DNA from 3 places in the Aliivibrio wodanis genome. Region 3 is predicted to be linked to each of the others. Evidence: predicted binding sites of a transcription regulator. Region 3 holds the regulator's gene; each other region holds the start of a gene.
The links. Region 3 encodes PurR, which represses purine synthesis genes. Its sites were predicted from a motif close to TNANGNAAACGTTTNCNTNA; they were not measured.

Region 1 (10,938 bases), 1.1 Mb from region 3:
TTTTCGGCACTACCTGCTGCGATAACAACTTCTATACCAGCGCGGCGAGCAATATCTGCCGCTTGCAGTTTCGTTGCCATACCACCAGTACCTAGCGTTGTTCCGCTACCACCGGCAATTTTTCGTAATGTTTCATCAATCGTATGAACTTCTTTAATCAACTCTGCTTTAGGATCTTTTCGTGGATCAGCCGTAAATAATCCCGACTGATCTGTTAATAATAACAGCTTATCTGCTCCGGCAAGAATTCCGACTAGTGCTGATAAATTATCATTATCGCCCACTTTAATTTCATTGGTTGCTACTGCATCATTCTCATTAACAATAGGCACAATGTTATTTTTAAGCAAAGCCGTTAGCATATCTCGCGCATTTAAGTAACGTTCACGATCGTCTAAATCTGCGCGTGTCAGTAACATTTGACCGACATCAACACCATAGATGCCGAATAAACTCTGCCATGCTTGAATTAAGCAGCTTTGACCAACAGCAGCAAGTAACTGCTTATTGGCCATAGTTTTGGGTAGTTCGGGGTAGTTAAGATGTTCACGACCAGCAGCAATCGCTCCAGATGTAACAACAATAACTTGGTGGCCTAACTTTTTCAGATGCACACATTGGCGAACAAGTTCAACCATATGGGCTCTATCAAGTTTTAATGTGCCACCGGTGAGTACACTTGTACCAAGTTTAACGACTATGGTTTGAGATTGTGTATTCAATTCCCTACTACCTATTTATTAACTAATAATGTTTTAAATTACGATTTTTGTTCGTCGTAATAATAATGGAAAAACTGCCCTATTTTTAGCAAGCAAATCAGAACAGTACAAGCTTAAAATAGCATTTAATAACATTTCACTTTAATAAGATGAATTTAAAGTCAGATTATTGTTTCATTTCTTCTTTTATCCATTCAATCATCTGGTTTAGTGCTTCCTCATAGCCACTATATAAAGTCTTAGCATTCAATTCGACACCTTTACCATACTGACTAAACAAAGCGGCCAATTTGTTATCTGACTTAGGGGATACAGGATCCCCTTTTAAGCCAATAGAAAGAATAGAAACCGACGTTTTTCTTCCTCCAGAAAGAAAGCCTTGGTTTTTCAAAGACCATGCTTGCATCTGGCTTGTTAAACTATTGATATCAACAACCTGTTTTGCTAATCGGGAGGCCAATACATCTAAATACATCTTTGGCATCTTCTTCAGCTTAGTCGGTTCAGATAGAATATTATGTATTGGTGCGCCCAATGCCACACATGCTTTTAATCTACTAGATTCTAAAAAAGAGAGACGTAAAGCCACATTTCCACCAAAACGAAAACCCATAACAGCGGCATGAAAGCGGTCAACCCATGGAATACTTGGTAAATGGTTCAAGACGGCTTGATGCAAACAACTAGAGTCTTCCGTTAATGGCCAATGAGAACTGTGACCAATTGATGGCATATCAAGAGTCAGCATAGCTATATTATTTGGCGCAAGAAAATCACGATACAGTCGCCACATATCTGTTTGTAATGAATCCATTCCACCACTGACAATAACAACTGGTAATGGTTTTTCTGTACTTGGTAAGTGTAAATAACAAGTAATTTTCTTTCCTTCATAAGGCACGAGGATCTTCTCTATTCGATGAGAAGTTTCTTTTGCTGCCATGTCATAAGCCTGATTTGCAAGAACCTGTGCTTGAGTTGCCAAATTATCCCCTTTAATGTGCGGATAACCTGCAATACTAAAGTACAAACTTGCTTTAAAGAAAGCCTCAGCGGCTTCATCACCCTCTAGTTCTGATGCTTGCTTTTGATGTTCCATTCCAACATGGATCCACTCATAAGCCCAATTTCCAGAATGATAGCCACTTACAGTATCGAGCCATTCATCACGGCTACGATTTTTGTCACTACTGGCGATACGAGCAAGAATTGACTCTAATTCGATAGGCTCAACACCTTGCCAAATCCATTGAGGGCGACGAAGTTCACGATACCAACGTCGGTCATCATCATTAGAGGACATTTGTTCCACACTACTTGGAAGATAAGGAACAAGACCTGACGTCTCTAGGGCTTGTTTTTGATTTTTAAATAATTTAACAGAGAGGTTTTCACTTTCAGGCTGAGTCATTCCAAACACCAGTAATACAAAGGTTGATGGCTATTACTATATACTGAAAGGCAAATAAGAAATACGCAGAGCGCAATAAAATCAAATTCAAGGCAAAAAAAATGACCCTACTAAGAGAGTCATTTTTATCAATTTGATTTAAATTATTTTTTACAAATAGGATCTACGTATGTTACCGCCATATCCCATGGTTGTTCAATCCACGTATCTTGTGGAATATCAACAACATATGCATCAACTAAATGAATACCTGCTGGTTTAGCACATACTGTCACTAATTTACCTTTAGGGTACATTTCACGTAGCTTAACCGCAGTATCGCCGCTATCAACAAGGTCATCAATGATGATAAAACCTTCACCATCACCTTCCATTGCTTTAACAACCGTCATATCACGCTGGTGATCATGATCGTAGCTTGAAATACAAACTGTATCAACATAACGAATATTCAACTCACGAGCTAAAATCGCAGCAGGCACTAAACCGCCACGGCTCACAGCCAAAATACCTTTCCATTGCTCGGCAGGAAGTAACTGTTCAGCAAGCTGACGAGTATACATCTGCATGTTATCCCAAGTGATTACAAATTTGTTAGCCATAATAGACAAAACCTCTAAAAAGCATAGCCAGTAGTGACTACGCCGTAAAAATAAATTTCAGCGTGAATAGTGCAGCAAGAACCCAAACACTGATATGAACGTCACGACCTTTCCCGCTTAACAATTTAATTGCAGCATAAGAGATAAAGCCTAACGAAATACCATCAGCAATAGAGAAGGTTAAAGGCATAAGTAAGCATACCACAACAACAGGGGCTGCTTCAGTAAGATCTCGCCAATCTATACTCACAAGACCAGACATCATTAAAATTGCTACATAAAACAGTGCGCCAGCCGTTGCATAGGCAGGAACCATTCCCGCTAAAGGAGAGAAAAATAAAGCAAGAAGAAATAATACACCCACAACAACAGCCGTTAAACCAGTGCGACCACCTGCTGCAACACCTGATACACTTTCAATATAAGATGTTGTATTTGATGTTCCTAATAATGCACCAACAGATGTGGCTGTAGAATCGGCTAAAAGAGCGCGGTTCAAACGTGGAATTTTACCATCCTCCCCCATTATACCTGCACGCTGAGAAACACCAACTAATGTGCCCGCAGTATCAAATAGATCAACAAATAAGAAAGCAAAAACAACCGTCAGCATACTTAGTTCAAATGCATTAGAGAAATCTAATTGCATAAAAGTAGGTGCAATGCTTGGCGGTATCGACATAATACCGGCATATTGAACTTCACCAAATAATACCGCTAAAACCGTTACCGCAATAATAGCTAACATTACCGCTGCTTTATATCCACGATGAACTAAAGCAATAGTTAAAAAGAAACCGATAGCACCCATTACCGCAGGGAAACTAGTGATATTACCCATTGATACTAATGTTGCAGGGTTATCAACGACAATGCCTGCATTTTTCAGTGCGATAAATGCAAGAAATAAACCGATGCCCGCAGAGATACCCGTTCTTAATGAAAGAGGAATTGAATCGATAATCCATTCACGTACTTTGAAAATGCTTAAGAAAATAAAAAGTACACCTGACATAAATACAGCAGCTAAAGCAACTTGCCATGTATGACCCATACCTAAAACAACGGTATAAGTGAAGAAAGCATTTAACCCCATCCCTGGCGCTTGAGCGATTGGGAAGTTAGCAACGAACCCCATAATGAAACAACCGATTGCCGCTGCAATACACGTTGCAACAAACACAGCGCCTCTGTCCATTCCTGCATCCGCTAAGATAGCCGGGTTAACAAAAATAATATAAGCCATGGTTAAGAAGGTGGTTAAGCCTGCAATGACCTCAGTACGAAAGTTCGTACCGTTTTCTTTTAGTTGGAACATTTTCTCAAGCATTAGGGGTATTCCTAGTCTATTTTATGCAATCTAAACGTTTGCGTAATCGATTGGCTGAGGATTATAAAGAGGAATTATAGGAATTTCTAGCGATAGTTACCCTTTTAATGAGCTAATAATAAATAAAGTCAATACTCTAATTTATAAAGCAGAGTGTTTTCAATATTAATCAATTAGTTAAAGATAAAGATAACAAGTGAGGTAAGCGTCGAATTTATTTCAGACAAAAAAAACGCCACCCAAATGATTTGGATGGCGGAGAATTAAGTCACCCGTATTTGGGTAAAATAGAATTCCAACTATAGGGGTATTACTTTAACGTATAAAACCGAAGTTTTATTAGTAACCAAAGCAAGCTGGGTATACAAATTGGTTTGTATAAATAGAGCGTTGGTTCCAGAATTTAGAAGAACTTAAAGACATAACATCACCTTATCAATTGACAGTTAAAAACAAAATAATTGATCTCAGTTCCTTGGAGGCGATAAATCGGACTCATCCTTTGAGCATTTACTTTTTGCTGTAGCAGCAGATGGAGTAACTATACCACCATGAAATTTAATTACAACAAAAACATGACGCAGCTCACATAAATTTAATTACCCCTGCTTATTCACCTAAGTTTTGTAATTTTATTACTTTATCGTTTGCTATTTAAAAAATGGACCTGTATCTCATTTCTATTCATAAAATTTGATATGGTATTTACGATATCAAACAGAGTAATTCGCTAGATTCATAGGTATACTTGTTTTAATTAACACCCAATAACTCAAATAAATAGAGCATTCCTAAATAAATAATGTTCTCAAAAGGAGATTCTTGTGTCTGAGATCCGTCAACTTACCCCTCAACCTCTTTGGCAGTTTTTCGATAAAATTTGCTCTATCCCTCACCCTTCTAAACATGAAGAAGCATTAGCTCAATACATCATTGAATGGGCAACAAGTGAAGGACTAGAGGTTCGCCGTGATCCTACTGGTAATGTATTTATTAAAAAGCCAGCAACTGCAGGCATGGAAGATCGTAAAGGGGTTGTTCTTCAAGCTCACATCGATATGGTCCCACAAAAGAATGAAGACACGGATCATGACTTTACAAAAGATCCAATCCAGCCATACATTGATGGCGAGTGGGTAACCGCTAAAGGAACCACTCTTGGCGCTGATAACGGTATGGGTATGGCTTCTTGTCTTGCTGTATTGGCATCAAATGAGATCAAGCACGGTCCTCTTGAAGTTTTACTGACTATCGATGAAGAAGCTGGTATGACTGGCGCTTTTGGTTTAGAAGCGGGTTGGTTAGAAGGTGATATCCTTTTAAACACAGATTCTGAGCAAGAAGGTGAGATCTACATGGGTTGTGCTGGTGGTGCTGATGGTGCTATCAAACTGAATATCGAACGTGAAGCATTACCAACAGGTTATGTTACTCGTCAAATTACCTTAAAAGGCCTAAAAGGCGGTCACTCTGGCTGTGATATTCACACAGGTCGTGGTAATGCAAACAAACTATTAGGGCGTTTCCTTGCTGGTCATGCTGCTGAGCTTGATTTACGTCTTGTTGAATTCCGTGGTGGTAGTTTACGTAATGCAATTCCTCGTGAAGCGTTTGCAACTGTTGCCGTTCCTGCTGATAACGAAGCAAAACTTGCCGAACTATTCACGTTTTATACTGATTTACTAAAAGCTGAACTAGGCCGAGTAGAAACAGGTATCGTGACCTTCAATGAAGCGGTTTCTGCAGATAAAGCCTTAACATCGTCGACTCAAGCACGCTTTATTGCAACATTGAATGCGTGTCCAAACGGTGTGATCCGTATGAGTGATGATATTGAAGGTGTGGTTGAAACGTCTTTGAATGTTGGTGTTATTACGACAGATGAAGATTCTATTACTATTCTTTGTCTTATCCGTTCACTAATGGATTCGGGTCGTAGTATGGTTGAGGGTATGCTTTCTTCTGTTGCTGAATTAGCAGGCGCACAAGTCACCTTCTCTGGTACTTACCCTGGTTGGAAGCCTGATGCTGATTCTGAAATCATGCATGTTTTCCGTGATGTTTATGAAGGTATCTACGGAAATAAACCAAATATTATGGTTATTCACGCAGGTCTTGAATGTGGTCTATTTAAGAAGCCTTACCCAGAAATGGATATGATTTCATTCGGTCCAACAATCAAATTCCCTCACTCTCCAGATGAGAAAGTGAAAATTGACACCGTTGCTCTTTATTGGGAGCAAATGGTTGCTATCTTAGAGAACATTCCTAAGAAATAATCCATTACTTGTTAATAAAAAAACGGTCAGCATATGCTGACCGTTTTTATTTATATCAATACAATAATACCAATAGAACAGCTATTAGAAATATACTTTCGGGTTGGTAGCGCCCCAGATTACGTATAGCTCAGGCATACTACGACTACTAAATGCTTCCATTTCTTTAGTTTCAATCGTCTCTTCATTTTGAGAGCCGAAAAGAACTACTTCATCACCCGGTTGAACATCGGCAATATCGGTAACATCAACCATCGTTGTATTCATAGATGTCACACCCACTACACTTGCTTTCTGGCCATTAATTAATACATAGCCGTTATTACCAATTGAGCGCACATAACCATCAGAATAGCCTAATGGTAGATTGGCTAAAATTGAATCACGACCTAATACGTAAGTGCTGCTATAACCAATAGTGCTGCCTTTTGGTAAGTAATTTAAAGAGGCTACAGAGGTTTTAAAGCGAACGATACGTTTGTATTCAGGGTTACTTGGCATATCACCGTACAGTAGGCCACCAGGGCGAACCATATCTAAATGAGCTTCTGGTAGGTTAATCGTGGTGTAAGAGTTGGCAACATGTAGAGTGATGTTTTCACGATTTAGCTGAGCTTCATCAATCAGCCATTGGCTTTCTTGTTTAAATAAGTTTAGCTTTGTGCGGATCTCTTCAACTGATTCATTAGGGAAGTGCGTCATGATCCCAACGATATTAACATGACCATTAAAGGCAATATTTAATGCCTCTTTTTTACCTTGTAATTGAGTTAAATCTAACCCATTACGTCCCATGCCACCCGCATTAATTGCTAAGTGAACAGGAATGATTGTATTATTTTTTTTAGCTAACTTTGCAATGGTATTAGCTTGTTCGCTTGAACCAATTAACTCTTCAATTTGGTACTCTAAACCTGATTGAATTTCATTAGGTGTTGCTGCGCGTACACGCATGATTTCACCTTCGAAGCCTTTAGCTCTAACAATACGCGCTTCTTCATTACTCGTAATACCAATGCACTCTACATTGCGATCAATCACTGAAGCCATTAAGCCTTCAATACCATTACCATAAGCATCTGCTTTCATGATTGCACATACTTTTGTATTTTCTGATAATGTTTGTTTTAAGGTATCGATATTATGTTGAAAAGCTTTAGTATCAATTTCTAACCATGCATTGGTTTGTTGAATTTTCTCTTGATTTGTCAAAGTATCTAAAGAAAGTAGAGGCGCAGAAATAGCCACTGAAGGGAAAACTAAACTTAACGCCAACGCACATTTTGTAAATTTCATAAACAACCGTTTCTGTATAATTATTATCTTATAAATTTTGAAATGGAATTATATAGTGCTGCTTTTATAAGCTCTAGATAAAACTACTTATATTACAAGTAGATAAATTACAACCAACAACATAAGAACATACCTAAACGAATGGACTACACTTGATTCTCATTTTATAAACATAAGTATCATTAACACTACAGCCTTTATCTGTATTCTGCTTCTAAATTAAACTTAACTGCTGAAAAGCTTCTTTCTCTTTTAGCATCACACTAACCCCTATTAATCGGATTTCTCGTCCTTTTTGTCTCTCTAATACTTCAATAAGAAGCTCTTCGAAAAAAGGCAATGTAAGACTAGGATGTATATGCTCTATCGTCGTTTGCTGAAAATCGGCAAATTTAATTTTGATGCCTTGCTTCGCAATGCTAGATGAACCATTAGCCTTAAGCAGCCGCTTCTCTAATTCAGGATATAGTCGAGTCTGGATAACAGACCAACACTCATCGAAAGAACTTATGTTATGAGTAAAGGTCCTCTCTACTCCCACTGACTTCCTATTTCTCTCTGTAATCACTTCACGCTCATCAATCCCATGAGATCGTTTCCATAGCGAAGCGCCCATTTTGCCAAATCTTAATAATAGATCTCTCTGCTCACTTTTTTTAACATCACTGCACGTATACAATCCAAATTGATGTAAGCGCTCTAAGCTAACCTTTCCAACTCCTGGTATTTTCTCTAACGGCAATTTATTTATTTCATCCATTACCGTATCTGGAGTGATCACGTATTGTCCGTTTGGCTTATTAAGATCTGAGGCTATCTTTGCTAAGAATTTAAGCGGAGCTATCCCTGCTGAAGCGGTTAATTGTAACTCATTAAAAATATCTTTACGGATCTGCTCAGCAATAAGCGTCGCTGAACCATAGAGAAGTGAGCAATCACTAACATCTAAATACGCTTCATCTAATGAGAGAGGTTCAATTTTATCGGTATAACGACGAAAAATACGGTTAATATGATGGGAGACCTCTTTGTATACCTGCATTCTTCCAGGAACAACAACGAGATTTGGGCACAGTTTCAACGCTTTTCCTGTCGGCATGGCTGAGTGGATACCAAACTTTCTTGCGGCGTAATTACAAGTGCTCAATACACCACGCTGTCTTTCATGACCACCAACGGCTAAAGGAACATTCCGCAGTGCTGGATTATCTCGCATTTCTACTGCTGCATAAAAGCAATCCATATCAATATGAATTATTTTTTTTACTTTATTTAGGGTCATATCAGCACCGATAAGACTGTATATATATACAGCAACAATATCAATTATCACTCCGAGTCTCAATCATTTTATTTCTCATTATCGCAAATATTAAAATGACGCCAAGCTTATTCAAAGCTATGATTCATAGATGAATGTTTCAAAAATGTAGCAGGGAGGTTTTTTTGAGCAGTAATAATATTTTAATTGTTGAAGATAGTCTGACATTCAGAAACTACCTACATCAACAAATTAGCAACTTAGGGTATGAAGTTATTAGTGCTGAGTCTCTTGCTGAAGCGAGACAGATACTCGAAAAGAAAACTGACTTCCTTTGTGCTATATTAGATTATTGTTTGCCAGATGGACAAGATGGTGAAGTAATCGATCTCGCATTAGATAAGCAACAAAGAGTTATCGTTCTAACTGCTATATTCCAAGACGATTTAAGAGAAAGAGTACTCAGTAAAGGTGTTATTGACTATATTTTAAAAGAAAGTCTAGTATCAATTTCATATCTTTTACCCCTCATACAAAGACTGACTAAAAATCATCAACATAAAGTCTTAATTGTTGATGACTCTTCCGTAGTACGAAAGCATATCGACCAATTATTAAAACAATATTACATTCAAACTCTCCAAGCTGAAAATGGAAATCAAGCTATTGATATACTAAAAGAAAATCAAGATATATCATTAATTATTACTGATCATGATATGCCCGAAAAAGATGGGATATCTATGATTCATGAGATTAGATCCGATAATAGTCATAGCCAACTTGCTATTTTAGGTATTTCTGCCAGTGATAGTAAAACCCTCACTGCTCGCTTTTTAAAAGCTGGTGCAAATGATTTCTTGTATAAACCATTTCATTCCTGAAGAGTTTTTTTGCCGTATTCATCAAATACTGCAAATTAAAGAGGCAAATGATGCATTGTTTATCATGGCAAACCAAGATGCTTTGACCAATTTATGGAATCGCCGTTATTTAATGGAGAAAGCCAATACAGGCATTAAACGTCGACATATTGCTATGCTTGATATCGATTTTTTCAAAAAAGTTAATGATACTTATGGTCATGATGCTGGGGATATAACTCTCGTTACAGTTGCTCATATTATGAAAGTTTGCTTCTCTGATAGCCTTGTTGCTCGCTTTGGTGGTGAGGAATTTTTAATTTATTCGGAACTACCATTAAGTGACTTTGTTATTCGATTAAACAAAATGCGAGAACGGCTTGGTAACGTATCAATCCCTTATCACGATCAAGAAATAACAATTACTATCAGTGCAGGTGTATCAGGTATTGAAGGAACATTAGAAGAGCAAATTAAAGATGCTGATGAAAAGCTATATCAAGCAAAGAATAGCGGAAGAAATAAAGTAATTTCTGAAATATAATTGATCAAAGCCTGAAAAACTCTCAGGCTTTGTTTATTACTGATTAAGCAATACGGTCTTTTTCCCAAGCGGCTAACTTCTCAGCTCGAATCGCTTCCTTCGCTTCTCGTTTTTTACGTGCATCGCAAGGCTCAGGGCAATTACATACCTTATCAATCCCAACAGCACCAAGGCCACCACAGCTTCCCTTAACGACTTTACGTTGGACAATATAGCCAATAGCCATTGCACCAATCACCGCAAGAAAAACACCAAATGTAATTAGAAAAGTATTCATCATCTACTCACTTATTTCAAAAAAGGCTTAAAGGCTTCAGAAGCTATTTCTTTAAAGCCATCTTTTGTTTTCACAATCATGAAAACAGGGATATTATTTATATTGGCGATTTCCATGCCTTTCTTTTCACCTAACACCATAAGGCCAGTTGCTAGTCCATCTGCTGTCATTGATGATTTATCAAGCACTGTTACTGAGACCACTTTATTCGCAATTGGTTTACCCGTAATTGGATTGATAATGTGAGAGTAACGGACCCCCTCTTTCTCAAAGTATATACGGTAATCACCAGATGTTGCCACTGCATGATGGCCTGGTTCAATAATTTCTTGGATTGAACGTTCATCTACTGA
Region 2 (10,938 bases), 110 kb from region 3:
TTAACGTTCCTTTTTCAGGGTTAGTATGCTCCCCTGCTACCGATTTAATGCTTTCAACACGAGATAAGATCTCACGAGATATTTTAATAATTTCATTACCCGATGGGGTTACTCTTGTTAGATGCTTACCACTTCGCTCAAAAATCTGCACACCTAACTCATCCTCCAAAAGACGAACTTGCTTACTGATGCCAGGTTGAGAGGTATATAACGATTCTGCTGTAGAAGAAACATTAAGACTGTGGTTTACCACTTCAACAATGTACTTTAATTGCTGTAATTTCATTCTGTATTTCCTGTAATCCTTTACATCAAACTAATCATTCTTATTCAATACTGTTATATACCTATTTCTATATATTTTCAAAGTGTTATGCTTAAATCATACAGCATCGAACAATTAACAAACAAATACATTAAAGAAATGTGAACAAATGTCGATAAAGTAAAAGTAATCCCGAGTATAATAACACTCTTACTTAAACTAATTTATCAGGGTTAGCGAAAGCCTTGCTATTCATTTAGTTTACAAGGTGTTACACTGATGATCATTATGACTGGATGTATGATATAAAATATGAATATTGCTCTTATAATTGGACTTTTTGCAATTCTACTGACTTTAATTATTGGCTATAACGTCATTGTTCAATACAGAACAAAGATTGAGTCAGCTAAAAAGCATGAGTCCGCAAAACATATGGTTATTATTGATTCCACAGAAGAATTAATCGGTAATGCTCATCATTTACCTTACAGTAAAGAACTACTTGTTTGTCTAAATCAGCGGATCCTTGATGCGTTACGCGCCATTGCAGACCTTGACCCAAATGATCGTAGTTATGCTGGTCGTATTGAAAATATGGAGCAACAGCTTCAACAGTTAAAAACAAATTATTCTGGCGGAGATAGCACCAACTTCAAAGTACCAAGTAATGATAAGCAAGCAATTGTTATGCTGAAGTTAGTTAAGCGTCTTCGTGATACATTACGTACAGAGCATAAAAAAGGCCGAGTAAACACTCAAGTTTTTGTGGCTGAAAATGCACGTTTAGAATCTATTCAAGTTCGAATTAATATTGAAAACGTAGTTAAACGTGCTAAAGATGCAACACAACGTGGCCAAGCTGGTACTGCACGTCAATTACTTAAAAAAGGTATCGACGCACTAGCAAGTAAAAATGATGGTTACTCAAATAAAGCACGTAGCCAACTTCAAGATATGCTTGATGAATTAAACAATAAGACTAAAAAGAAACAAGACCAAGAGCTGCAAGATCAGTTAGATAAGACTAAAGATGATGACATCGATGTCTTGTTCCAACCGAAGAAAAAATGGTAACTTTTATAGCCATTTAATTGCAGACATAAAAAAGATCGCTAAGTGCGATCTTTTTTTATGTCTGCGATTACCGTTTTATAACTAAATTAAACGCCCACTGGTACACCACTATGAAATTTAAAATCAGTATCCGGTGATTGAATCAAGTCCGCTTCAATTCTTGCAAAATGCGCTACACGCTCACTCACATCTCCACCTGAAACTTGTTCAGCCAAAATAAGGTAATCTTGGTAGTGTCGTGACTCAGAGCGTAATAGCGATATATAGAACTTAGCAAGGTCATCATCTAAATATGGCGCTAATTTAGCAAAACGCTCACAAGAACGAGCTTCAATAAAGGCACCAATAATTAGCTTATCAATCAATGTACACGGCTCATGTGTAATAATATTAGTGAACATCCCTTTTGCATACCGGCCTGCTCTGATATTTTGATATGGAATATCACGTTGTTCCATAATCTCAAGCACTTGATAAAAGTGGTGTAACTCTTCTTTAATCAACAGTACCATTTTATCAATTAAGTCTTGGCTATATGGTGAATCTTTACGTGCTGTAATTTTTTTAGAGATATTACTCTTCCCTTTCAGAGTCTCTAAACTGCCTGTTTTTTTATAGGCAAAATCTTCATATGGCTTAAACCAATCAAGAAGTACATTGGTGCTTTCAGCATCAACAGCGTATTTACGAATTAAATACAGAGCGCTTTGTGCCGCTTTAAGCTCACACATCAAATGATCGCGAAGAATAATTGAAAGGTTCTCAGGTTTCTTAGCTTCCTCAATCCATTCATCTGGAGTTTCACATTGTAAAAAAGAGTGAATTGGCTCTAATAACGATTTATCGTACATAACATTTTCAATTTAAGAAATTCTGCGTCCATTATATCAAACCTAATTATTGATGCTTAAAATTCCTTTGATTAATACAATAATCATCAAGTTATGAGCTTTTAAGCTGATTTTTTCACCAAATAAGTAAAATTTTCTTGATCATTAGATAAATAAAAAGTACTGTACAAATACACACTGTATGGATGAACAGGTAATTTATTATGAATACTGCAATGGCATTAACTACTTACTCAAACTTCTTTGATCATGCACCTATTCCATTGCTGGTTTCTAATGCCGCACATCAAGTTAGCAGACAAAGTCAATCACACTTCATGCAAACACTAAAAAGTCTATCAAAACAGAATAAATGGATTTTTATTACAGCTAATACATCAATGCCAAATTGTGACATATTACTCAAGCACGGTATTGACTTAAATAAACTGGTTAGACTAAAAGCCTCTCACCAATTAACTGAATCAGAAACAATACAAAAGGCTAAGAAATTAGGTACAGCTAGTGCCATTATTTGTAACTCGACTTGCTATTATTACTCGCATTCAACTTGGCTAGAATTAAAGCGAAATCATACGCTGGTACACTAAATTTACTCTCTTTCATTCAGGTGTACTTGTAATAAATCAATACCGTCATCTGATTGTAAAATATTAGTATAAGTATTATCTAGTATGTAAGCGATTTGCTCAGTATCTAAAGTATAAGGTAGCTTAATATGTAAATCTGTAATACCTTCGATTCGAGCTAGCCGAATAAGCCGAACAATATTAGATTCATCATTAATATGGGAAGAAAGAACCTGTAACGCCTCTAAACGTAGTCTTTCTTGTAGAGGAGTAGAGTCATGAACAGATGCATTCCACACTGTTCCAAACATAGGGATCAAGCTTTTTAAAGCTTGTGAAAATGTCCACTTCTGTTTTGTTGAATCAACTAAAAATAAACTGTAATCAAACTCAATAATCATACTCATATTTGCCTCGATATATTCCAACATCTACTTTCAACATCCTATTGAAAAGCACAAGTTTTTTACTACAGACTATAAGTATCTCGTAAATGAATGACATCGCAAGTATAAAAATGGTTACTGATCACACTTAGAAATTCTTAGCTCTTTTACGTTTTCATTGATCTAACACATATTTTACACCTACACATTTTAATAACAAAAAACCGCTACTAGAGCGGTTTTATAATTAAACTAACTAACTATTTAACTAAAACTAATAGAATTATCAGTCACTAGTTAAACTCGCATTTTTAGAAACAATTGGATCTATTTTAATTTCATATTCATTAAAGTAGATCTTACATGGACTATGTTCACGCTTTGTTGTGACTTTTTCGTCTGAATATTGAATTGTCACTTTGGGATACATACGCTCTGTTACTTTAACTACATTCTCAGTTAACTGCTTTCTTAACTCTTCTTCCGCAGACTGGAACCTGTTCATCGCCTGTGCAATTTCTTTATTCGAGTCTTCTTTCATATTTTGAACGCGTTCAATTTGCTCTTGTGTACGTTCTGATTTTGGAATCTTAGATAAATCCATTTCAGCACGAACCACTTTCATCGTATTCTCTTGTGCTGCTTTATATTTGGTATTTAGATCCGCAATATTTTCTTTATATTTATCAAATCGAGTGAAGGCATTAACCAGAGTCTCTGTACCTGCTGTTGCCCCTAAGTTTACGGTTGTAATATTAGAACCAGCGTAAATTTCACCACCGACGATAGAACCATTACGGCCGGTCTTATCCATCACTGTCACAGAGTTTTTACTTTTGACAAAGCTTTGAATTGAATGTAAACCTAACTCAATATCTCCAGAAGCTTGTAAGTTTGCTGATTGAACAAATTTCGCGGTAATCTTACCACCAGCTTTAACAAAACATGTATGGTCTTCACCATCTTCAACGTGATGCCCGATAATGCCTTTCATTGCAATAACATCACCATGAGCTTGGACATTAGCCGATTCAATAAAACCGCCAACAGTTACGCTACCCGTTGCTTTTACAATCATATCTGCAGCAATATCACCACTTACAATAACACTGCCTTTAAATTTTACATGACCTGTCGAAATATCAACTGCATTCAAACAAATAGCATTATCTACATCAGCACCATCATCATGAATCCATGGCATACCAGATGTTTGAGCTATGACTAACTCTGAGTCATTAGGAGAGATCATTGCGCCTTTACCAGCTCTTAACTTAATATTCTTACCTGGTGTTGCCTGAATTATCTCACCTTTCACCGTAAAACCATCAATTCCATTAGTTGGAGGTGTACGGCGAATTAACTCATCACCTTCAACCACTGTAATAGTCTCACCTAGATCTCTCATATCAACTTTATCTTCCTCGCCTTCTTTCTCTTGAGGTTGTAAAGCTTGATCACGAAAATCTTCAACTAAAGGAGTAAAGCTTGAATTATCACCATCAACGGGTTCCTTACCTTTAGCAACTAGGAGTGATACCTTTTCACCTGAGGCTAAATTTCGACTCAAGACCATTACTTTTTTTAATGCATTTTTACTAATACCACGAGTGATTTCCATGCTTGTTAGTGCTGAAATAATATCACTGCTTTGAAGATCTCTACCGCCATATGCACCAATAACTGCCATCGTTGCTTTCATGTCTCGCTCTTCAAGCGCAATGAAAACTTCGGCATCACGACGCTCAGCAACCTGACGATTCTGGTGATTACTGATCATGCCGCTTTTAATATCATTAATGATAGAAGAAATAATTTTCTCATCAAAGAAAAAACCATTTGCTCCTATTTCCTCTAAAGATTGCTTAAATCCTTTTAAGGTTGGTTCAGCATCCGGCTGAAATTTATCAGGAAAGCGTAAAACAACCGCATTATCATCCTGTATCAATGTTAGAATAGAATTCCACATGTCCATCACTCTTAGTATGTATTACAGTTTTAAATTAACCGTAAATATAGTTAGTTAATTGTTATTCTACAGTTCAAAATCATCTAAATCTATGTCGGTCTCTTGACGCTCAAAAAACGCCACTAAATCGTCGTGTCCACCAATATATTTTCCATCTAAGTAAATTTGAGGCACTGTATTTACAACGATTCCCTCTTTTTCCTGAATTAAAGCAACCATTTCATCTTTATTTAGATCGACGTCTAATGTCAGAACTTTATACTCTATATTTTTATCGTCTAAAATTGTTTTTGCTTTAACACAAAATGGGCAGACTGTTTTTGAGAAAACTATCGTTTGAGCTGTATCGAACATTTCTTTTATCTCTTTATTGTTAAATAGTAAACGCAGGGTATGCTTTTAGTTCTGGGATCAATTCATGTAACTGTTGTTCTTCATCGGCAATTTCGGTTGCTGAATCACACAATGCTCCTGCTTCTTTTTTCATTTCTTGTTTATGTTCTTTTATTTTAGTGTTTATTGATGATTGTACATCGCTAAATTGTTGCTGTAATTCAGAGAAATTAAATTCTCCTTCTTTCATTTTATTTGATAACGAGTTAAATACACTTGAGAACAACTCTTTATCTAAACTTTGTACCATCAACTCAAGATCTTGCTTCCAACCAGTTTCTATATCTTGAAAAAAATTCTGTTCTAATACCAGATCTTTGCCTTGATAGAACTGCTGTTTAGCTGTTTGCTTATAATCATTGATTTTTTCTTTAACCGATTCAAATGAACCTTCAGCATTAAATGATGTTTCAATATCACTAACAAACTCACTCGCCGCTGCAAATCCTTTATCGGTAAAATCAACAATACTTGGTAGATAATTGGCTAACTGCTGCTGATACTCTTCAATCGCTTGTTTTTGTTCTAACGTCAATTTAAGTTCATTACCATTGATAAAAACATGTCCATTTTTATCGATTCTGAGTTTATCTTGAGTATTCTCAACCTTAACCTCTCCTACCGACGTTAATATTACATCATTTTTTACGGTAATTGGGCAAATACCAGCCCAAGCTTGACTAGTTAACAATAAGGTGATTAAAACAACAGCCTTTTTCAATGACATCGCACTCATTCTTTAATTATTCCACATACTAAACAGTTTAACTGATTGCTACTCAATTGCTCAACTTAGAATATTTACCCAATAAATAGCAATCGTTTGCTTTTGTTCTGGTAGTACAACATAGTTCTGGTATGATGCATCCTGTATTTAAATCGTTTATATAGGAATTCTACAATGAGTCTTTCCGAACAAGTACTTGCTGTTAATGATGATCTCCCAATTCGTACCGATAAGCCTGTACACAGTGGTAAAGTACGTTCTGTATATTGGTTAACAGAGGAAGACAGCCGCCGCCTGATTAAAGAAAAAGGCTACAATGTCGCAGCTGATGCACCTTTAGCTATCATGGTAATTAGTGATCGTATCTCTGCATTTGATTGTATTTGGCATGGTGAAGGTGGATTAAAAGGAATTCCTGGTAAAGGTGCAGCCTTAAATGCGATTTCAAATCATTGGTTTCAGTTATTTAAAGATAATGATTTAGCAGACAGCCATATTCTTGATATCCCTCACCCATTTGTATGGATTGTTCAAAAAGCAAAGCCTGTGATGATTGAAGCTATTTGTCGTCAATATATTACAGGTTCAATGTGGCGTGCTTACACTCAAGGCGAACGAGAGTTTTGTGGTATTACTCTACCTGAGCGTCTAGAGAAAGATGAGCAGTTATCAGAACTACTGTTAACACCATCAACAAAAGGCGTGTTAACAGGTATTGAAGGTGTTCCTGAAGTAGATGATGTCAATATCACACGTAAAAACATTGAAGATAACTACGATAAATTCAATTTTTCTTCTGTTGAAGATATTGCTTCTTATGAAAAACTACTTAAAGAAGGTTTTGCGGTTATCGCCAAAGCATTGAATAAAATCGATCAAATCTTTGTCGATACGAAGTTTGAATTTGGTTACGTTAGCGATGCACAGGGCAATGAGAAATTGATCTATATGGATGAGGTAGGAACACCTGATTCATCTCGTATTTGGGATAAAAATGCCTATCGCTCTGGTCATATTATTGAGAACTCAAAAGAAGGTTTCCGCCAGTTCTTATTAAATCACTTTGCTGAACCTGATATTCTTTTAAACAAAAATCGTATGGAAGAACGTTTTGCTTTAGCACAAGAAAATGAACTTCCATTAGAAGCGATGATGGACTTATCGAAAACGTATTTAGACATTGCAGCTAAAATTACAGGCTCCCCAATTACGTTAAGTGATAATCCAAAAGCTGAGATTATTAAAGTATTAAAAGAAGAATATCAATTAGTTGATTAATATTTAACTTTTTTAGCTTAAAAAAATGGCGACCACATTGGTCGCCATTTTTGTATTTAACATTCTAATAATCAGATGATTATAGGAAGTGTACTGTTAGGTTAACAGATGCAAAATCAATATTTTCATCACCAACAGTGAAGTTATTGTAGCCTGCACCCAGAGTTAGCATTGGGAATACACTGTATTCAACACCTAAACCGATGAATGGATCAACACCATCATCAGACTTATAACCGTTTGTGCCTTCCGCTTCCCAGCTATGCATACCCGCTTTACCGTAAACATGCAGTGGACCAAAATCAATGCTTGGTTTAATAGCAAAGTTAACTGAAGTTACATCAGCAGAACCAGCAGCACCAGAATAATCATAAGAACCTAGGTTCCAAGCACCCATTTCAACACCGATGAAAGGAAGAATACCTGTACCGATATGAGCACCGTATACCGTAGAACTTTCGCCAGCAAAATCAGCAGAACCAGCTTGTACGCCACCGTAAATCAGTGAATCAGCAGCCGCTGTTACTGATACGCTCGCTAGAGCTAACGCTAAAAGTGTCTTTTTCATCTTAAATCCTATTTTTACTAGAGGGAGCGGCAATCTTTGACGCTCTTTTCAATATTATAAAATAACAAGCAATTAATGTGCCGAAATTAAGCGTAGTGTACGGAAAACATTAACACTCAGCAATGGCATTTTTTACTCGTTTATCAGAAACTGGGTACGGTGTCCCAAGTTGTTGGGCAAAGTAGCTTACTCGAAGCTCTTCTATCATCCAGCGGATCTCTTTTACTTTATCTGGAATAGGCTGCCCTTTCGGGATTTTATTTAATAACTCTTTATATTCATTATTAATGCCTTCCACTTTCAATAAGTGAACACGGTCTCGATTTGGATCAATTGGAAGTTTTTCCATTCGGCGTTCAATTGCTTTCATATAACGATGAATGTCTGCTAATCGCTTCCAACCACACTCTGTTGCAAAGCCTTTGAAGATTAAGTTCTCTATCTGAGCTTTAATATCAGACAGTGCAAACGCCATGCTTAAATCAACACGGCCTTTTAGCTTTTTCTGTATTTGGAAAGCCGTCGTTAAAATCGTTTCAACTAATTTAGCTATCTCAACAACCGTATCTCCAAGCTCTGCTCGAATGTGTTCTTTCATTTTGTCGAAAGCCTCAGGCTCCCAAACTAGGCCACCCTTCTCTTCAATCAACTTATCAATACCACAAGCGATACAGTCATCAATTAAATCTAACACTCGACCGTATTGATTAAAGTACAAGCCTAGTTTTGACTTATTTGGTAAGTTGCTATGTAAGTACTTAATAGGAGACGGAACATTAAGAAGGATCAAGCGACGTTGGCCTGCCTTCATTGCATTGTGTTGCTCTTCTTCTGTTTCAAACAGTTTGATTTCAACACTGTCTTTACCATCTACAATTGCAGGGTAAGCTTTAACTTCAAAGCCACCACGTTTTTGTGTGTAAAGTGCAGGAAGCTCACCAAAGCTCCACGTTTTAAGTCCTTTTTGCTCGATATCATCATCTGCAACTTGAGATAAGGTTTCTTGAACTTTATCTTTTAAGCCATCTTTTAAATCATATAGATCACGACTTTCTTTCAGCTTACGGTTACGGTGATCAACAACTCGGTAGGTTACTTTTAAATGATCTGGAATTTGCTCTAATTTCCAATCTTCACGTAACACTTCTACCCCAGTCATGCGTCGCAGTTCTTTTTCAAGACTGTCTAATAACGGGGCATCAAATGGCGTTGCGCGAGATAAAAACGCATCCGCATAATTCGGCGCTGGTACAAAGTTACGACGAAGTGTTTTTGGTAACGATTTAATGTAAGCAACGACCATCTCATGACGTAGACCTGGAATTTGCCAATCAAAACCATCCGTTGTCACTTGGTTCAAGATTGGTAATGGCACATGTACCGTTACACCGTCACTATCTTGGCCCGGTTCAAATTGATAACTTAGCTTCAGTTTTAAACTACTTTGATGCCAGAAATTAGGGTAATCAAGATCCGTCACATGACTTGCATCATTACGGAATAACATCTCTTTTTCAAAGTTCAGTAAATCTGGCGTCTCTTTCTGTGTTTTCTTCCACCAAGAATCAAAATGACGACCCGAAACAACATCTGTATTTACGCGTTGGTCATAAAATTCAGCCAACTGATCATCATCAATCAAAATGTCACGACGACGGGATTTATGCTCTAACTCTTCAACTTCTTGCAAGAGCTTGCGGTTTTCTTTGAAGAATTTATGATTGGTGTTCCAATCCCCTTCAACTAGCGCTGAGCGAATAAATATTTCACGACATACAGGCGCATCAATCGAACCATAGTTAATTTGACGCTTAGGAACAATTGGAATGCCATAAATAGTAACTTTTTCGTACGCCATTACTGCAGCTGATTTCTTAGACCAATGTGGTTCACTATAGCTGCGTTTAATTAAATGTCCTGCTAATGGTTCAATCCATTCAGGCTGAATTTTCGCAACGATACGACCCCATAATTTAGAGGTTTCAACCAGCTCTGCAACCATTATCCATTTGGGTTGTTTTTTAAATAAACCAGACGCAGGGAAAATATGGTAGCGCGCATTTCGAGCACCTTGATATTCATTTTTCTCTTGGTCTTTTTGACCAATATGAGAAAGCATACCGGCTAAAATTGCAGTATGAACGCCTTGATACCCTGCCGCTTCTTGATTCACTTTATAATTAAGCTCTTTCATTACTTGGCTTAATTGGTAATGAACGTCTTGCCACTCACGAACACGTAAGTAGTTTAGGAAATCTTTGCGGCATTGTTTTCTAAATTGGTTACTTGACAGCTCTTTTTGCTGCTCTTTCACGTGCTGCCATACATTCACAAAGGTCAAGAAGTCCGAATCTTCATGATTAAAGCGTTTATGTTTATCATCAGACTGCTGTTTTTTATCACTTGGACGCTCGCGTGGATCTTGAATTGATAACGCCGCAGCAATGATCATCACTTCTTGCAATGCATTGTAATTTGGCGCTTCTAGAACCATTCGAGCTAAACGTGGATCAATCGGCAGACGAGCCAATTCGCGTCCAACTTTAGTTAAGCTTTTCTTTGAATCTTTAGCGTTAGGATTAATTGCCCCTAACTCTTCAAGTAGTTTTACACCATCTTGAATATTGCGATTATCTGGTGCTTCAACAAATGGGAAAGCTTGAATATCACCTAAACCTAACGCCGTCATTTGCAAAATAACAGACGCTAAGTTAGTTCGTAAGATCTCAGGGTCGGTAAATTCTGGACGTGCAACAAAGTCTTCTTCTGAATACAGACGAATACACACACCTTCAGATACACGACCACAACGGCCCATACGCTGATTTGCACTTGCTTGAGAGATCGCTTCAATT
Region 3 (10,938 bases):
CATTTAAAATAACCCCACTCTCTGAATCAACCCAATGAAACCATCTTGATGTTTCTTTTTTATTTTCAACGATATAAAAATGACGACCGTTAATAGGATTGATATAAAGTGTAGAACGCCATTTTCCTTTTGAACCAATTTTCTGTTTTACCGTTTGAATGGCTGCTGTGTTGTTTAAGTGAATTCGATTAGTCGTGATGAATTTAGAGTAATGACGGCCAATTACGGCTATCTGCTGATTATTTTGATCGCTAATTATCGTGAGTTTTGCTCCAAAAATAGGGATGTCAGTTAGCATTTGTTGGTAATGAGTGGCTTTGAATTTTTTGTTAGATAAAGAGTTCTGCTTTATTAATCTGATGTCAGAAGGAAGTTCGAATAACCATGCATCTTGTCCTTTTAGATTATGGGTATTGAACGTTTTTAGAGGAGGAGCTGCAAAGATAGACATTGAAAAAAATAAAGCAATAATTGTGACTATAATTTTTTGAAACATCATAACCTCCAGTGCTTTTTTATCGAATGACAAATAAGACCGTAGATGCTTTAGCCATCATCAATAAAAAAGTGCTTGGTGTATTGAAAAAATAGTTACCTTAAGCGTAGGGCTGAGTGGCTTGTTATACAAGTTTCATTTTATAGATGAGATTGGGATTTATTTCTAGAAATGCTTTATGATTATCTACGTAATTGAGTAACGAAAAAACAAGCTTTTGAATAATAGGTAAAATAATTATGCGTCATAGTTTAGACAAGGTAGATACTACCTTACTTTCATTACTGCAAAAAGACAGCACAATCTCATTACAAGATCTAGCAGAAGCCGTTAACTTAACTACCACACCGTGCTGGAAGCGATTAAAACGTCTAGAAGAAGATGGTGTAATTGAAAAGAAAGTGGCCTTACTTAATCCTGAAAAGTTAGGATTGAGTTTTAACGCGTTTGTCTTGATTAAAACATCAAACCATTCTCAAGAGTGGTATAACCAATTTGTTGATACGGTGTCTGATTTCCCTGAAGTGATGGAGTTTTATCGCATGGCGGGTGAATACGACTATATGATGAAGGTACTTGCTGAGGATATGAAGTCATTTGACGGATTTTACAAAAAACTAGTGAATAGCATAGATGGAATATCGAATGTAACGAGTACCTTTGCTATGGAGCCATTAAAGTACACGACTGAATTGCCTTTATAGTTTTAAAGTTAACAATGCAGGTAGACTGTAGACCTGCATTGCTTATCACTCTGGTTCTATTTTTTCTTCATTCTCATCACACCTTCCTGCATTGCAGAAGCGACAAGTTCACCTTTCTGGTTGAACACTTCGCCACGAACTAGGCCACGTGAGCCACTCGCATTGGTACTTTCAATTGAATACAGTAACCATTCATCCATCTTAAATGGACGGTGGAACCACATTGAATGGTCAATCGTCGCTACTTGGAAGTTTGGTGTTAATAAGCTGACTTCATGTGGATGAAGGGCGGTAGGTAAGAATCCCCAATCAGACGCATAAGCTAATAAGTATTGATGAATTAATTGGTCGTCTGGTAATTCGCCATTGGCTTTAATCCATAAATGCTGTGTAGGCGCTGCTTTTTTAGGATCTAATGGATTAACAATATTTACAGGGCGAACTTCAATTGATTTTTCACCGCAAAAAATCTTTTGCACAGCAGGAGGGAGTACATGCTTAATAGCTTCGGCAAGTTGTGTTTCTGAAGCAAAGTTCTCTGGTCCTGCAATATTCGGCATGCTTGATTGGTGTTCAAAGCCAGGTTCATCACCATGATAAGACGCCGTTAAATAGAAAATAGGGCGTCCATTTTGAATCGCTTTTACACGACGAGTGCTAAAGCTTCGTCCGTCTCGTAAGTTTTCTACATCATAAATAATGGCTTTTTCAGGATCGCCAGGATAAAGAAAGTAGCTATGAAAAGAGTGCACTGTTCTATCATTATCAACGGTATAGCGAGCGGCTGAAAGCGCTTGTCCAATGACTTGCCCACCATAAACCTGTGGTAAACCAAGGTTTTCACTTTGACCTCTGAATAAGCCTTGCTCTAACTGTTCTAGTTGTAAGAGAGTTAATAATTCATTTAATGGTTTATTCATTTTTTTCCTTAATACCTTTGACGTTATTATTATATTGTGAGGGATATTTTAATTAAGTTCAATAATCTAGATGTGAAGGCTGGTGTCCACTTTTATATCAAAATGGTGTAATTTCCCCCTGACTACGTTAATTTTCTGTCAAAAGTCATTTCAACTACAAGACAGAGTGTAGTATTCGGTTTATATTTGTTTGGTTTTAATCACACAATAATTTTATACCAATGTATTCAGTAGATGACCTATTTATTGAGTTATTTAACTAATAATGAACAGTTAGTTACAGGAATTGGTATTATAAAAAGAGAGAATAAAATGAAAAAAACATTATTGATTGCTCTATCTGTGGTTACTGGAATTACAATGGCTGGCTGTAATTCAACAGATAAGACAAGCAAAGTAGTAAGTGAACAAGAAGTCATTGTGCAAGAAGATACAGCACAAGTAGTCGTTGAAGATAAGCTAGATGTTTCAGAAACGCAAACTGTTACCGGTAGCGTTGGTTACAGAGAACGCATTGCATTACCTGAAAATGCAGTAGTAACGATAACCTTAGCTGACGTTTCTTTAGCTGATGTTGCCTCTAAAGTGATTTCAGAGCAGAAATTTACAACTGCGGGTAAGTCATCACCGTTTGATTATTCTTTAGAGTTTACGACGGCTGATATTCAGGCTAATCATCGTTATTCAGTACGCGCAACAATTAAGGTTGATGGTAAGTTACGCTTTACTACAGATACAAATTACGCAGTGATTACAGATACTGCACAGACGCTACAACAAAATTTAGTGTTAAAAAGTGTTCGTCAATAAATCGAAATACATATTTGTGGATTAAAGAGGTTATGGCGACTTTTTAAAATATAGATTCATTTAAATGTAGGATACTCTCGTTTGTGATGACAGAAAGGTGAGGTGTATCCGTGATAAAAGTCGATATTGCCGCTAAACTGAAATTATACCTAAATAAACAACTCTATACCAAGGAGGGGTGGTGATGTTTCTAGCGGTGCTATCGATTTTATTAAGTTTTATATTAGTTGTCATAGGCGTTTTAGCATTTGGTGTTAGTGAGGGACAGTTACCATTTTTAGCTCTTGCTATTCCGATGTTATGGCTTATTCCTCAAGGTGGAGTGGCTACTTGGATTCTATTAGCTGGTTTTTCTCTGTTTGGTATGACTTTAAACTCTCAGCCTTTATCTCTTTCTGTTGCAGTTTGGACATTGTTTCCATTATTGATGGTGATTTTTTCTCGTCGTAAAAGCATACATTTAATTGCATTTATCGTATCTGTAGTTATTGCGATGGAGGCTGGAATAATGGCTTTACAATATGAAGAAAAATTAGATGGTAGTGCGTATTTAACTTTACTTCAAATTGTAAGTGTTGGTTTAGTGTGGATTGCAGCAAGAAGCTGGAAACCTGTGAATAGCAACGCTTGGTGGCCATTAGTGTTAGTTATCCCTTTATGGATAGGTGGCTTACAACACGCAGCGCTTGTTGCATTATCAATAACAGGATTAATTGTTTGCTTACAAAGTATTGCTCGTTCAAAATACCGTGATTGGTTGTCTATGATGTCGTGGTTATTACCGGTTATAGCTTTTAGTACGTTGGTCATCTCCCCAAAATTTGAAGTGCCAACTGCTATTATGGTGTCCTGGCTAATGATTCTGCTGATAGGTTGGGTAACTGACTTTATGATGCAGCTAGATGATGAGCCTATTGATTAGGCTCACCATTTGTTTATTTTCTATGAATTGATAGAAACGACACTGGCTTTTTCGTGTTCTTTCTTATCGATTGCTGTGGGTAAGGTAGCGTTTACTTCAATCGCTTCTTCAATCTGAGTTTCTGCATTATCCTGATTATGAATAAGATCATCATAATGGCAGGCTTGATCTCGACCGCGTCCCTTTGCTTCATATAAAGCAATATCAGCAAGTTTAGTTAAATCATCAGATTGAAGACCATTTTTAGGATAAGTAGCAATACCAATAGAGACGCCTAGTTTACCTAATGATAGATCTTTAATCGCAAGATGAAGGTCGCGAACGGACTCACATAATTTAGTTGCAACAGTAAGCGCTTCTTCAGCTCCTGTATTAGGCAAGATGATAGCTAACTCTTCACCACCAAGACGACAGATTGTATCTTCACCACGCATAGTATTGAGTAATAACGTTCCAATTGTTTTCAATACGTAATCACCAGCATCATGACCGTAGTTATCATTGAAGCGTTTAAAGTGATCAAGATCGAGCATAAGAATAGACATTTCTTGTTTGTGTCTATGCGCACGCATCAGTTCTTGGTTAATCGTTTCTTCGTAGTAACGGCGATTATACAGACCCGTTAAAGGATCACTGATGGCTTGTTCTCTTAGCTTCTCTTGTAGGTTCAAGTTAGCAAGGGCAAGGCCTAAATGTTCAGCAACGGTAAAAGCAAGCTTTTGGATATTTTCATCTAGCTCTTCTTGCTCACCAAGATAAATATGCATCATACCAATGGTATTACCATGGGCCGTTAATGGAATACAAAGTGTTTGGTCGATCCCTGTGGCTGCCATATGAGAGCAGGGTAGAGTCGTGTATTTATCATTAGCGAGATGAAATTTACCTTTACGTAACGCCCAACACTCTTCTGGAGCGTAAGTTTTGCTACCTGGCCATACTCCGCCCCAATCCAACTTAACAAGCAGTTGGTTACGAGATGAACGCATTAACGAAATAACGCCATTTACGTTACCAAGAATTCGAGGAAGGATATCTTCGACTACCATTTGAGCTTCATTAATGGAATTACAGGCAGCCAGCATAGTCGCAAGGCGGTGCAGTAATTCAATCTCTTGAGTACGCTGCTCAATACGCTCTTCTTGTTGATCTTGCTCATTCTGTACTTGCTGAGTAATAAGCTTATTACTTAATAATGATGAGCCAACAACAAGTGAAATATTAATGCCCATTAAAATCATTAGGATATTCATTAGCTCTTCTACCATTGCGTCTATACGCGTTAATGGTGTAGCTACCCTAATAATGTAAGTTTGACCTTGATAATCTAATGACTTTGCGGAATACAATAAATTTTTAAAGCGAGAAGTACTAAATCGAGTTGTGCTGCCATAACTCAGATTCTTAGCATCAACGACTTCTTTTCTGTTTAAGTGATTTTCCAGTTGTAATACGGCTTCTAAAGAGATATCACTATCTGCAATCGGCGTACCATCAGCTTTGATAATTGTGATGTGATCTTCTTTGGCTAGCTCTAGTTTAGTTTTGATATAAACGTCTAGTGCTTTTAAATCAGAAAAAGAAACTTGATCATCACTTATGTCCTTTATGACGCGTGAGATCTCTTCAGATAAACCGCCTTCAACCTTATTTTCAAGCCAATCTGACAGTGTTGAATTAAATACAAACAAGCCGAGAGTCATGGTGAAAATCATGGATATGATAGGTAAATAAAGCCATTTTTTGCTGATGGTATTTTTTTTCATTTGTCTTACCTATTGAGTCCAGTACCATCAAATGGACTGCCATTCTATATATAAGCTTTAAGAATATATTAAATTAATGTAAATTCCCAGAGAGTTTAAAGAATTAATAAGTATGATAGGCTAATTAATATAAATGAGGAATTAACATTGGTAAAATGATGATGAGTTAAGGAGTTTATATGGCTCTAGGTGGTATTCAGCGTAAGTGAATCTTAGCTAAATTATAGAAATGGTAGGCTGGTTTTGTCTCGCAGGTCAAATGTTGTACGATTATTTAGAGTAATCATACAACATAAAACCAGAGAGTTGTTGCTTTGTGATCTTACAGTTGCTTTCGTAATTCCTGTCTTGTTTCAGCAGAAACAACAGACCAATGAGTGCCTTTTATTGCGCCTTCTAGAGACCATAAAAGTTCAGCACTAACAGAGTTAGAATGGGTTTGCTGAATGGCTTTATAAGCATTTACAGAACCAATATTACGTAGCTCTTCAACAGTAGTAATGCCTGCTTTCTTAAGCATTCGTTCTGTAGCTAGTCGCAGGTTAGGCAGATCTTTAATACGTGTTGGGGCTGCAGTTTTCTGTTTTTCTTTGTCTTTTTTTGCAACGTCAAAAGCAACAACTGCTTGAATTAATATTAAATCAGGTTCTTTCCAAGACTCTGGTGAAATGGCAAAGTATTTGGTAACAACGGGAAAGCCTCGTTTTTTATAAACATAAGGTTCTAACCCTTGCTCTTTAAATAAGTTAATCGTCTCTTCACTACCTCTTAAATGAAGTTTATCTTGCACAACAAGGGCAAACATAGTGTCATCAATAAAGACACCAAAACCGCCAAACATTGAACGAGATGTGACTTTCCCAAGAGAGGAAAGAAGACGAAGTGAATCTTTTAGTATTGGTTTATCCATTGCAATAATTCTCGGTTAGTTAAGTCTATGTCACTAAACAACTGAGCCCGAGGAAATACTAGCAAGTTTAAAGCCCAACATTGTTATATTTAGGTAAAATAACAACATCGAGTGGAATACTTACCATCGGCAACCCCGCTACCATATATATATAAATACGTAGGCCGGAAGCTTTGCGTCCTATGCTTTCACATAGTTTGCCCTGTTTGTGACATCATTGATGATATAGCAATCAACAAAGGGAGTGACTGCAAAAACTCAATAATGTGATATTGGTTCATAAAAACAAGGGTCATTTCTGTTAACTCAGTTCAGGTTTTCAATAAAACCTGAACTTATGACTTGATTTTTATAGAACTCTAGTTTGTTATTTGGTTCTATTATGAACACTATTACGAGAAACAACGGCTGGTTGCATTTCAAAAATACGGCGTTCATGATGTTTATCTTTTATACGCTCGAGTAAAATTTCAACTGCCGTTTTTCCAACTCTTCGTTTTGGTTGGTGGATAGTTGTTAAAGGAGGTGAAAAGTAAGCCGATAATTCAATATTGTCATAGCCAATTACAGAAATATCTTCTGGAACTTTTAACCCTGATTGTTGAATCTTACTGATGGCGGCTAACGCCATAATATCATTAAAACAAAATAGAGCAGTAGGGCGATCTTTTGCTTCGGTTGCTAATACTTTCTCAACTGCTTTTGCTGCTGAAGAGCATTCAAAATCACCTTCTAAAATCCATTCAGGATTAGAATCTAAATTTGCTTCGGAAAGTGCTCGGTGAAAACCATGAACACGTTCTTTACAAGTCAACTTATCTAATTGTCCTGTGATACAAGCAATGTTAGTGTGACCATTTTCTATTAAGTGTTTTGTTGCAAGGTATCCACCTTCTTCAGAGTTATCTATGATTTTATCTGTATGAGGGCTATCAGGTCCCCAATCCATAACAACCATTGGTAATTCGGTATTTTTTTCAAGCAAGGCTAAAAGTTGTTCATTTAGGTCTGAACACATAACCAACAACCCATCAACACGTTTTTCAGAAAGCATACGAAGGTAGTGTTTTTGTTTGTCTAGATCACCTTCAGTATTACACATGAATAAAGTGTAACCTTGTTTATAACAATAGTTTTCAACACCATGCATAACTTCGGCAAAAAAGGGATTGAAAGATTGAGTTACTAACATGCCAATAGTACGAGTAGTATTACATTTTAAACTGCGAGCAACAGCACTTGGTGCATAATTTAACTCTTCAACGGCTTCCCATACACGTTTTTGTGTTGCTTCTGCAACAAAGCGTGTTTTGTTAATTACGTGAGAGACGGTTGTTGTCGACACTGTTGCTAATTTTGCGACGTCTTTAATTGTAGCCATATAAGAGCCTTAAATAGTGATTAAGGGGCTATTTATGTTCCAGCAAATTGTTTTGCTCTATAGAGAACTGATGGAAGATAAATAGGCCCTAAATATCATATGATTAATGATATGGTATAAATAAAAAAACCGCTTTAAAATGCGGTTTTCATTTTATGTTCAAATTTTATCGTTTGCGTTCACATTTTATATGTAAAGCATAGTGCAAACAATTATTGATTTCATAAATTTTATTTGTAACCTGATTTACATCACGTAGTTATTTATTTATGTCATCAATAAAGGCTGTTTTTTACTCACCAGTAAGAAATAGCATGTCTAATTGTAAAAATGTCACAAGAAAATGGGTAACTGCAGCATAGAAACCAAACTCATCACGCTCTTTACAGATTTGGCTGAATCGTGGTGTCCAAGATAATAATTGCTCATTAATAAAATTTTGTTGAGCTGTCATATAAAGCTCAAAGTCTTCCTCTGATGACTGTTGGTTTGTCATCACAATTAGATTACCTAGAAAATCAAGTTCTATTGCAATATGATCAGCAGGCTCATTAAATTCTGCTTTTTGTGCAATATTATACTTTGTAAGTAGCTCACGCATATCTTGCGCTGGTTTAGCATTAAGCAGACCTGATTTATCAAGGTATAGTGAAGCATAAGGCAAAGCACTACTTTTATCTGAACCTAAAAAGGCTTCACAGAAATCAGCTGATAACTCAAGTTGAGCGCCTTCACGAGTTTGTAATTGATTTAATTTATCAATTAAAGTATTTACAGAAGCGGTAAGTTCTGGTGTTTCTGCTAAATTTGATAAAAACGTACGGATTTCAAAGCTGTTATATTGTTCTATTTGTTCTTCTGTTAACTCACTTGCTAATAAGCTAGATAGCCACCAGTAAATTTCGGCACGTTGTTCATTAAATGCAGTTAGATCGTTCATGTATATTTTGCTCCAAGAAATTTATGTGAGAATTGTACTGGATAAGTATGAAAAGGAATAGCACCTATCATTAACAGGGTGTATAAAGATATTTGTAAAGGTTACAACTCAATTTTTGTTTGATAATTGTTTTGAATCAAATAATTTACAGAAATATCAATTGAGAATTGGCATTATTACAAAATATGAATAGAATAAGAAAAGAACCATCCAATATAACCATAAAAGAGAATATTATGAGCTATCACATTTTAGTTGTTGAAGACGAAGTGGTAACTCGCTCTAAACTTGTAGGCTACTTTGAAGCCGAGGGATATCAAGTGAGCGAGGCTGAAACAGGGGCAGAAATGCGAACTATTTTGGCTGAACAAAAAGTTGATTTAATTATGCTTGATATAAACCTACCAGGAGAGGATGGTTTATTGTTGGCACGTGAACTACGTAGCCAATCTAATATTGGTATTATTCTTGTTACAGGACGAACTGATAGTATTGATCGTATTGTAGGGCTTGAAATGGGTGCTGATGATTACGTCACAAAACCAGTAGAGCTACGTGAGTTATTAGTTCGAGTTAAGAATTTATTTTGGCGTATGTCATTAGCGAATGAACCAGTAGAATTAGATGAATCTAATGTCGTTCGCTTTGGTGAGTGGACTTTCGATATTCAGCGCCGTGCACTATCAAATAGCGGTGAGCCAGTTAAATTAACAAAAGCTGAGTACGAGTTGCTAGTAGCACTTTCTTCATATCCGAATACGGTATTATCTCGTGAACGTATTTTGAATATGATCAGTCATCGTGTCGATGCTCCCAATGATAGAACAATTGATGTGTTGATTCGAAGAATGCGAGCGAAAATGGAAGTTGATCCAAAAAATCCACAGATATTTGTTACCGTTCATGGTGAAGGATATATGTTCGCCGGAGATTAGTGGTTAAAACCCCAAAAAAGTTAAATAAAGCCATTCATTTTAAGTGAGTGGCTTTTTTATGCCTATAATTTAATAATAGTAATCAATCTAATTCTGTTCATGATTCAAACGTTTTAAGATCTTTAAGTGAGCAGCTCTATACTGTAGATAGCATGTCAAGAATACGGTACGACTGATAAGGTAACTACTTAAACAGTAGTTGCAGCCTTTTAGTTATTTTTATAAAGTTATCAATAAGAGTCCTAGACTCCGTCTATTCAAATATAATTATTATAGGTCTGTAATGAAAAAATTTTTTAAAATGGCAATAGTTGCTTCTGCTTTAGTTAGTGTTATTGGTTGCCAAAGTACTGCTGAAGAGCCGAGTTCTGTTACGGAGAAAAATACATTAACACCGTCAATTTCTACCTTTAATGAGCTTAATAAACAATACTTATTAGATAAAGTAGCATTTGATTCTGTTGATGAGTTTAAAATTTATTCAGAGGAGGTATATCAGAACTTAAGAGAAGAGTGGGATGAAGCAAAAGAACTCTTTGCTGAAATAGAGAGAGAACCAGGCTTAACAGGTGAGGAATACTCAATGTTTTCATCGGGTTCTTATGCTGCTAAATATATGTCTTTAGTGGCTTCAGCAGATGCGGAGTTCTCTAAGCTAAAAAAATATAAAAAAAATGCAGATGTTGTGCTTTCTGGAGCCATAGCTCAAATGGCTTACCTTAAATCTATGAAGGTAAACAAGTATTTCTCTGAAGAGTATTTAGAATTAAATGAACAATATAAAGAACTGTTTGTTGTTATTGTTGAAGATGATATTGCTGAGGCACAAACAGAGCAAGCAGAATTTTTAACAAGTGCTAAGGTTCTTGAAATAAGAACAGCTTTGAAAATTCATGTCGAACCTTTAGAGAAAGAGTTTTCATCTTTATCCAACGATGGCTTTAAAGCGGTTGCTCCGATTAGTTATGGACAAACAAAAGCGGAATTAGAGAAAACAAAAAAAGCGGTACAAGCAAATAATCGAGATATAATTCTTGTTACCGATGTTGTTGCTAAAACAAGATTCCAACTTGCACACTTAAAAAATATGGCAGCAGAAGTTAAACTATTACAGGCGGTTAAAAAAGGAAAGTTTGAGCAACCAGTATTAGAGT

Region 1: the regulator PurR is predicted to act here: its motif matches at 4,092-4,111, upstream of ACU5DF_RS14875 (NCS2 family permease).
Region 2: the regulator PurR is predicted to act here: its motif matches at 6,322-6,341, upstream of ACU5DF_RS10450 (phosphoribosylaminoimidazolesuccinocarboxamide synthase).

What each region holds. Positions count from the first base shown of each region.
Region 1 covers NZ_JBREXA010000002.1:1,509,219-1,520,156, forward strand. Annotated here, with positions in the region: gene proB (glutamate 5-kinase) at 1-722, opposite strand, end outside; gene frsA (esterase FrsA) at 889-2,133, opposite strand; gene gpt (xanthine phosphoribosyltransferase) at 2,277-2,735, opposite strand; gene ACU5DF_RS14875 (NCS2 family permease) at 2,773-4,065, opposite strand; gene vcdP (small protein VcdP) at 4,405-4,488, opposite strand; gene ACU5DF_RS14880 (aminoacyl-histidine dipeptidase) at 4,890-6,344, shown strand; gene alr (alanine racemase) at 6,429-7,640, opposite strand; gene dinB (DNA polymerase IV) at 7,855-8,922, opposite strand; partial or broken gene ACU5DF_RS14895 (response regulator) at 9,057-10,308, shown strand; gene nqrM ((Na+)-NQR maturation NqrM) at 10,352-10,585, opposite strand; gene ACU5DF_RS14905 (FAD:protein FMN transferase) at 10,597-10,938, opposite strand, start outside.
Region 2 covers NZ_JBREXA010000002.1:560,373-571,310, reverse strand. Annotated here, with positions in the region: gene cysB (HTH-type transcriptional regulator CysB) at 1-286, opposite strand, end outside; gene ACU5DF_RS10485 (DNA repair protein) at 578-1,342, shown strand; gene miaE (tRNA isopentenyl-2-thiomethyl-A-37 hydroxylase MiaE) at 1,429-2,193, opposite strand; gene ACU5DF_RS10475 (hypothetical protein) at 2,397-2,783, shown strand; gene ACU5DF_RS10470 (hypothetical protein) at 2,786-3,169, opposite strand; gene ACU5DF_RS10465 (flagellar assembly protein A) at 3,435-5,117, opposite strand; gene ACU5DF_RS10460 (glutaredoxin domain-containing protein) at 5,184-5,471, opposite strand; gene ACU5DF_RS10455 (DUF2884 family protein) at 5,491-6,237, opposite strand; gene ACU5DF_RS10450 (phosphoribosylaminoimidazolesuccinocarboxamide synthase) at 6,412-7,515, shown strand; gene ACU5DF_RS10445 (outer membrane beta-barrel protein) at 7,595-8,083, opposite strand; gene hrpA (ATP-dependent RNA helicase HrpA) at 8,193-10,938, opposite strand, start outside.
Region 3 covers NZ_JBREXA010000002.1:453,633-464,570, forward strand. Annotated here, with positions in the region: gene ACU5DF_RS09975 (M4 family metallopeptidase) at 1-499, opposite strand, end outside; gene ACU5DF_RS09980 (Lrp/AsnC family transcriptional regulator) at 736-1,200, shown strand; gene tesB (acyl-CoA thioesterase II) at 1,257-2,120, opposite strand; gene ACU5DF_RS09990 (YbaY family lipoprotein) at 2,433-2,930, shown strand; gene ACU5DF_RS09995 (VP0952 family biofilm-associated protein) at 3,115-3,852, shown strand; gene ACU5DF_RS10000 (sensor domain-containing diguanylate cyclase) at 3,873-5,618, opposite strand; gene ACU5DF_RS10005 (TfoX/Sxy family DNA transformation protein) at 5,941-6,528, opposite strand; cyclic di-GMP riboswitch class I at 6,654-6,740, opposite strand; gene purR (HTH-type transcriptional repressor PurR) at 6,896-7,909, opposite strand; gene torD (molecular chaperone TorD) at 8,202-8,849, opposite strand; gene torR (two-component system response regulator TorR) at 9,086-9,784, shown strand; gene ACU5DF_RS10025 (hypothetical protein) at 10,068-10,938, shown strand, end outside.